2 regions of the Arthrobacter sp. PGP41 genome follow, and region 2 is predicted to be linked to the other one. Evidence: riboswitches for the same ligand, from Rfam matches in the RefSeq annotation. Region 2 holds a riboswitch; the other holds the start of a gene.
The links. Region 2 has a riboswitch for cyclic di-AMP ahead of C3B78_RS11040 (C40 family peptidase). Riboswitches for the same ligand answer to the same signal wherever they lie in the genome.
Positions count from the first base shown of each region.

Region 1: linked by a shared signal. The riboswitch ahead of C3B78_RS03825 (M23 family metallopeptidase) and the one ahead of C3B78_RS11040 (C40 family peptidase) in region 2 are both predicted to bind cyclic di-AMP.

Region 1 covers NZ_CP026514.1:820,832-824,122, reverse strand. Annotated here, with positions in the region: gene C3B78_RS03830 (C40 family peptidase) at 1-94, opposite strand, end outside; cyclic di-AMP (ydaO/yuaA leader) riboswitch at 165-346, opposite strand; gene C3B78_RS03825 (M23 family metallopeptidase) at 475-1,296, opposite strand; cyclic di-AMP (ydaO/yuaA leader) riboswitch at 1,307-1,524, opposite strand; gene C3B78_RS03820 (metal-dependent transcriptional regulator) at 1,668-2,360, opposite strand; gene serC (phosphoserine transaminase) at 2,640-3,291, shown strand, end outside.
Region 2 covers NZ_CP026514.1:2,425,001-2,428,291, forward strand. Annotated here, with positions in the region: gene C3B78_RS11035 (transglycosylase) at 1-862, opposite strand, end outside; cyclic di-AMP (ydaO/yuaA leader) riboswitch at 1,243-1,413, shown strand; gene C3B78_RS11040 (C40 family peptidase) at 1,417-2,250, shown strand; gene C3B78_RS11045 (protein adenylyltransferase SelO) at 2,395-3,291, opposite strand, start outside.

The DNA of each region.
Region 1 (3,291 bases), 1.6 Mb from region 2:
GCAGGCCCATGCTGAGGATAAGACCGGAAGCTGCGGCGATGACGGCAGCCTGGCGACCTACTGTCCCGGCATTGGCACTAACAGCCTTGGACACAGTGTCCAAGGGGTTGGTACGAACCGTTTGCGCACGGTGGCGCGCAGAATTGTTGCGTGAAGACACGAAGGTAGCCTCTCCCAATGCCTACGAGGTGAGCTGTCGGATTCGGATGGGAGTCACCCGGCCGCGCTGCTTCCAAGGAAGTTTTGCGACTTAACCCCAAGGTCTTAGCCAAAGCCAAGACCAAAATTGGTTCCCCCGCCCCTGCCAGACGATGAAATGCGAACGGACCTTGAGCGGTGGCAGAGTTAGGCAATCCGCACAAGAGCGTCAACTTCGGAAAAGTTGACGCGAGTTAGACGGTACAGCAGTTTTGGGTGAATGTCACATTCAGGTCACGGCAAGTCGCGATCATCCGATAGTTCACCGTCATTTGGCTACAGCCAGCCAGTCGGATCGACCACTTCGCCGTTGACCTGCACCTCAAAGTGGAGGTGGCAGCCCGTGGAGGCGCCCGTGGTCCCGCTGAGGGCCACAACCTCCCCGCGTGAGACCGTCTGCCCCTCCCTCACATTGAAGGAGGAGAGGTGGTTGTAGGTGGTTTCCAAACCGTTGCCGTGGTCCACCACAACACGGTTTCCGCCGCCGAACTGGTGCCAGCCCACGAAGGTCACCGTGCCGGTAGCCGCAGCGAGGACGGACGTGCCGCACTGGGCCACGTAGTCCTGGCCGCGGTGGAAGTCGCCTGAGCCCCCGGTGATCGGACTGACACGGTAGCCGAACGGCGATGCTGTGGTCAGCGTGGCCAGCGGGGCGCCGAGGCTTCCTGCCGAGGCAGCACGTGACACAGAGCCGGCGGACTGGGCACTCAGAAGCTGCTTGAGCTTGCCGTCCGGATCCGCCTGGGTGACGACGGCAGAACGGCTGAAGTCGATCTGGGCACCGGCCTCGGCTGAGATCTGGGGCTGCGGGGTTGCGGCTGACGCTGCGACCGGTATAGCACCGGGAGCGTCGGTGGCCATCACGGGGCTGGTGGCCGGCACCGTCACGGTCAGCACCAGGCCTGTCGCCGCGAGGGCGATTCCGGCCTTCTGGCCGATCCCGCTCGCTGCGGCAAATTCGGTGACCTGGCGGAAGGGACCACGACGGCGGCGTGCATCACGGTGCGGATCGCGGGGGCGTTCCGTGGTGATGACTTCAACAACCCGCGGCGTCGAAGAGGGTACCGCCGCGCGGCGGCGTCCCCTGGGGGTCTGCATGGACAAGAAGGGTTCCTCTCTGGAAAGCCTGCGAAGTTAGCTGTCGGATTCGGGTCAGAGAGTTCAAAGACCCGGTCCGCCGTAAGCAAGCTTCGGCACAGAGGTATCCCCGGAGGATCCTTCACTGGAAGAGGCTTGCTGCTGACGGACTTCACCCCAAGGCAGTCCCCCGGCTGCCGTTTGTGGTTCCCCCGCCTCTGCCAGTAATGACTCGTGCACCTGATCCGCTGGCAGAGCTCGGCTCCGAATCAGGTAACGCTTTAGTATCAACGCTTGGGTTTAACTATAGGGCCAAAAGTCCCAAAGTAACAATTCCGTTATCTTTGCGTAACCGGCCCCCATTCGGGTAGCCGGGAGGCCCACAGCAGTCCCTAGCGTACGGCCACGAAGACGTGCGCCGCGACTTCCGGCGGCAGTTCCAAGGCCCCTTCGATGCCCGGGACGCGGACCGAGATGTACTCCCCGACCCGCTCCAGCGATACCGACGCACCGGGCCGGATTCCGCCTTCATCAAGCTGGACCAGCAGCTCGGGTTCCACCTGGATCGGCTCTGCGAGGCGGCTGACTGTCACCTCGGATGCCGGGCCGTAAGTCTTCATGGCCTCAAGCAGGCTGACTGCCGGATCCGCCGCGGACTGCGCCTGGCCCCCGAGGGCCGCCAATCCCGGGATGGGGTTGCCGTACGGGGACTCGGTGGGATGGTTCAGCATTTCGTAAATGCGCCGTTCCACCCGTTCGCTCATGACGTGCTCCCAGCGGCAGGCTTCGTCATGGACGTAGGCCCAGTCCAGCCCGATGACATCAGCCAGGAGCCGCTCCGCCAACCTGTGCTTCCGCATGACTTCGGTGGCGCGCTTCCGGCCCACCTCCGTAAGTTCAAGGTGCCGGTCTCCGGAGACAACCACCAGGCCGTCCCGTTCCATCCTGCCGATGGTCTGCGAAACGGTGGGCCCTGAGTGTCGCAGCCGCTCCGCGATCCGGGCGCGGAGGGCAACGATGTTTTCTTCCTCAAGCTCCAAGATGGTCCGAAGGTACATCTCCGTAGTGTCGATCAGATCCGTCATCCAGCTCAGCTCCTCGAGCGCAGTACCTTGCGTTGTCCCACCGTACCGCCTTCTCGTGCAGCGTGGTCCGTTGGAAAGCTTAGCCTATTTTGAATTTGTCCTAATAGTTGACGTCGTGGGCAGGGCGCTGTCTCAGTGTCTGGACTATGACGGTCCAGGTTCCCGCTGAAACAGCTGTTCAGGCAGAATGAAGGAGGGCCCGAGTGACAGCCGCCGCGACTGCCTGCCACCTACATCCGTCCGGACCAACACCCCGTCCACGCCGAAATTGGAGCACCTGTGAGCGAAAACAGCATCACTATTCCCGCCGACCTCCTCCCTAAGGACGGGCGGTTCGGCGCCGGTCCTTCCAAAGTCCGGCAGGAGCAGATCGATGCTTTGTCCGCCGCATCAAAGACCATCCTGGGAACGTCCCACCGGCAGGCCCCGGTCAAGAACCTGGTGGGATCCGTACGCGAAGGCCTGAGCCAGTTCTTCCGCGCCCCGGAAGGCTATGAAGTGGTGCTGGGCGTGGGTGGTTCCACGGCGTTCTGGGACGTCGCCAGCTTCGGCCTGGTGGAGAAGAAGGCCCAGCACCTCTCATTCGGTGAATTCGGCTCGAAGTTCGCGGCAGCCACCAACAGGGCGCCTTTCCTGGATGCCTCCTCCATCATCAAATCCGAGCCTGGAACCCGCCCTGCCGCGCAGGCTGAGGCGGGCGTTGATGCCTACGCCTGGCCGCAGAACGAGACATCCACTGGCGTTTCCGCTCCCGTGAAGCGGGTGGCAGGCGCGGATGAGGGCGCACTGGTCCTTGTCGACGCGACGTCGGCAGCCGGCGGCCTGGACGTCGACGTAGCGGAGAGCGACGTCTACTACTTCGCCCCGCAGAAAAACTTTGCCTCCGACGGCGGGCTATGGCTTGGCCTGTTCTCGCCGGCCGCACTGGAGC
Region 2 (3,291 bases):
GGGGCTGCACCTTTGCCGCCGCTGCCGCTGCGGCCGCACGTCGTCGGGCTTCCTCCCCGGCCGCGGCCCGTTTCGCCTCCTGCGCTGCTTCATAAGCGGCCAGTGCCGCCTGTCCACGCCGGAATTCGCCCTCAACCGCCGCCGTCGTGCCCTTCAGGGACGCCAACTGCCCGGTCAGCTCCCGGTTGCGCTGCCGTTCTTCCGTAAGCTGGCGCGCCATGGCTTCCTGGGCCGATCGGGCCGCTGCAAGCTTTTCCGCCGCCTCGCGGGACAGCCGTTCGCGCTCGGTCCGGGCGGATTTCTCCTGATCAGCCAGTGAAGCCGTGATTTTCCCCGCGGCGGCGGCTTTGTCCACAAGGCCCGCCGTTTTGCCGCCCACCAGGTGCACCACGTTGAGCCCGTGGACGTTGTTGTTCTCGATCGCGTCCAACGCCACGAAGAACCCCATGTTCGTACCGCCCGTTTTGTAGGACTGGGCGGCCAGCGCTCCGATGTCCTTCCTGTGGCGGATGAGTTCGGCCTTGGCCGTCCCGGCTCGTTCCGCCAGCGACTCTACCTTTGCAGTGGATGCTGCCAACGCGGCATCTGCCGCTGCAGACTCAGCGGCGGACGCCACCGCGGCGTTGCCCAAGGCCTCCGACTGCGATTGCAGCCCGTCCAAAAGGCCTGCGATCAACGTGATCTCTTTGGCCGTGCCGGCCTCGGTCAGCTTGGCCCGCTCCACGTCCTCCCACGAAGGGTAGCCGCCAGGCGGAACGCTTTCGGCCGCCCCGGCCGGAGGCAGCCACACACTGCCGGCGAGGGCAGCGGTCAGCAGTATCCCGGGCAGGCGGTGGCGGACATTTGCAGCGAAACGGGCCATAGCTCGGAAGCTTACCGGCTTCAACCTTCACTTTAAGGATGAGGGGCCTGCATCGTTATACAGCAGAAACAGGCCCTCGAATTTCAACACGGAAAGCCTGATTGTCGGCGGAATGGTCAAGGCCGAATCGAGGCCGTGCACACCCGCACAAACCTCGCCGTTTATGACTTCGTGACGCTTCCCACCTTCAACCGTCCCGACGGAGGTATCTTCCGAGGTCAGCACCCCGGCGAAAAAGAGTCGAATCGTTTGCGTAAAGCGAGAGGAGAACCTCGCATGTTACCCAAATGTGACAATTGGTGCCGGAGCGGGTTATGGTCTTCAGGTGTCCCTCCCAGACGGGACATTCCCCTCAGCTTGCCGAGCCCTGCCGCTGATCCGGGAACCAATCGCTTCCAGCTGGCAGGGACGGGGGAACCAAGTTTCCACGGCCTCTCAAGAGGCCTTGGGGTTAAGTCGCTAGCGCCTCCGTTCCGTTCGGAGTTGCTTCCGGCCGGGCATCTCCAGCCCGAACCCGACAGCTCACCCCGCAGGCATGGGAGAGGCGATCAACCGTGTCAAAAAATTCCACCACCGCCCGTCACCGCGCAACTCCGGCCCGTTCCATCATCCTGGATGGGCTGGCTGTTTCGGCCAAGTCCCAGGCCAGGACCCTGGGCCGTCCGGCACTCGCCGTCGCAGCCGCATCCGGCATTGCCTTCGGCGTCGGAGCCCCGGCGCACGCCGGTGTGACAGGGCCGGACACCACCGAGACCGCTAACGTCCAGGCCTCCGCCGCCCCGGCCGCAGCAGTTGCAGCCCCCGCCGCGGCCGCGGGCACCGTCCATACGGTTGTATCCGGCGACACGCTGGGCGCCATCTCGGCCGCCCACGGCGTAGCCCTGAACGATGTCCTGGCTGCCAACGGCCTGGCGATCTCCGCGGTCATCTACCCGGGCGACCAGATTCAGATCCCGGCTGCAGGCTACGCCCCGGCAGTTCCCTCCGCCGCGCCGGCACCGGCACCTGTCCAGACCGCTGCCGCCACCGCACCGGCCAACACCGGGATGAACCTGTCCTACGCCTCCGCCGGCACCGGCACGGGTACGGGGGCAGCCATCCTGGCTAACGCCTATGGCCAGGTGGGCCAGATCCAGGACTGCACCGCCATGGTGGAAAAGGCCTTGCGGTCTGTTGGCATGTCCGTGGGCGACCTGGCTCCCACCCAGTTCTACCAGTACGGCTCCACCGTGAGCTCCCCTGCTCCCGGTGACCTCGTGATCACCGCCGGCCACGTGGGCGTTTACGCCGGTGACGGCCAGGTTGTCAGCGGCGGCGTGAACGGCAACCAGACTGCCGTGCACTCCATCAGCTGGCTGAGCGGCGCTTCCTTCGTCCGCGTGGCCTAGCCAGCGGCAACGGGATAGGCCGCTCTTAGCGGGCGGGCCCACCCCGCGGAAGGGGCGGCAGCCGGTTTTTTCCGGCTGCCGCCCCTTCCACGTTCCCAACGGTCCTGGTCCTCCGGGCTTCCCCTGTTCCCGCTGGAATGACAGCTATGTGCCGCAGAAGGTCCGGTATTTGCCGAAGTCCTCCGGCGGTCCCTCCGTGTAGCGTTCCAGCCCCTGGCGCTCCTGGCACGGGGACCTGACAACCTCGAGGAGCCGGTGAAACGGGTCAAGATCACCCGCGGTAGCCGCAGCCAGTGCTTCCTCCACAAGGTGGTTCCTGGGAATGTACGCGGGGTTCACGCTGTCCATGAGTTCAGCGTCGGGCTTCAGCGCGGCCCAGCGTTCAGCCCAGGCATCGAAAGCCCGGAGGTCCAGCACCATACCGCGGGCAGGCCCGGAGTTGCCCCGGGCGGCCTGGCCAAGGCTCCGGAAGAATTGCGTGTAGTCAACGGGTCCGTCCTTCAGCAGGCCGATCACGCCATCCACGAGGTCCGACGCTTCGTCATGTTCCGGGCTGGCCGCCACACCGAGCTTGGCCTTCATGCCCCCGAACCAGGCGTCACTGTACCGGCCGCGGAATGTGCCGAGTGCCTCCACGGCGGGGCCGACAGCCTGCTCCTGGTCTTCGTTGAAGAGCGGCAGCATGGCCTCAGCGAGCCGGGCCAGGTTCCACTCGGCAACCACGGGCTGGTTCGCGTAGGCGTAGCGGCCGCCTACATCGATGGAGCTATACACGGCGGCGGGATCAAACGCGTCCATGAATGCGCAGGGCCCGTAGTCGATGGTTTCCCCGGAGATGGTCATATTGTCCGTGTTCATGACCCCGTGCACGAAGCCCACCAGCATCCATTTGGCCACGAGCTCTGCCTGGGCAGCCACGACTGCTTCAAACAACGCCAGGTAGGGGTGTTCGGACCGGGCTGCCGCCGGGTGGTGCCTGCTGATGGCGTGGTCCGCCAAGCGGCGCAGCAGGTCCATATTCTCCGTCGCCCGGGCGTACTG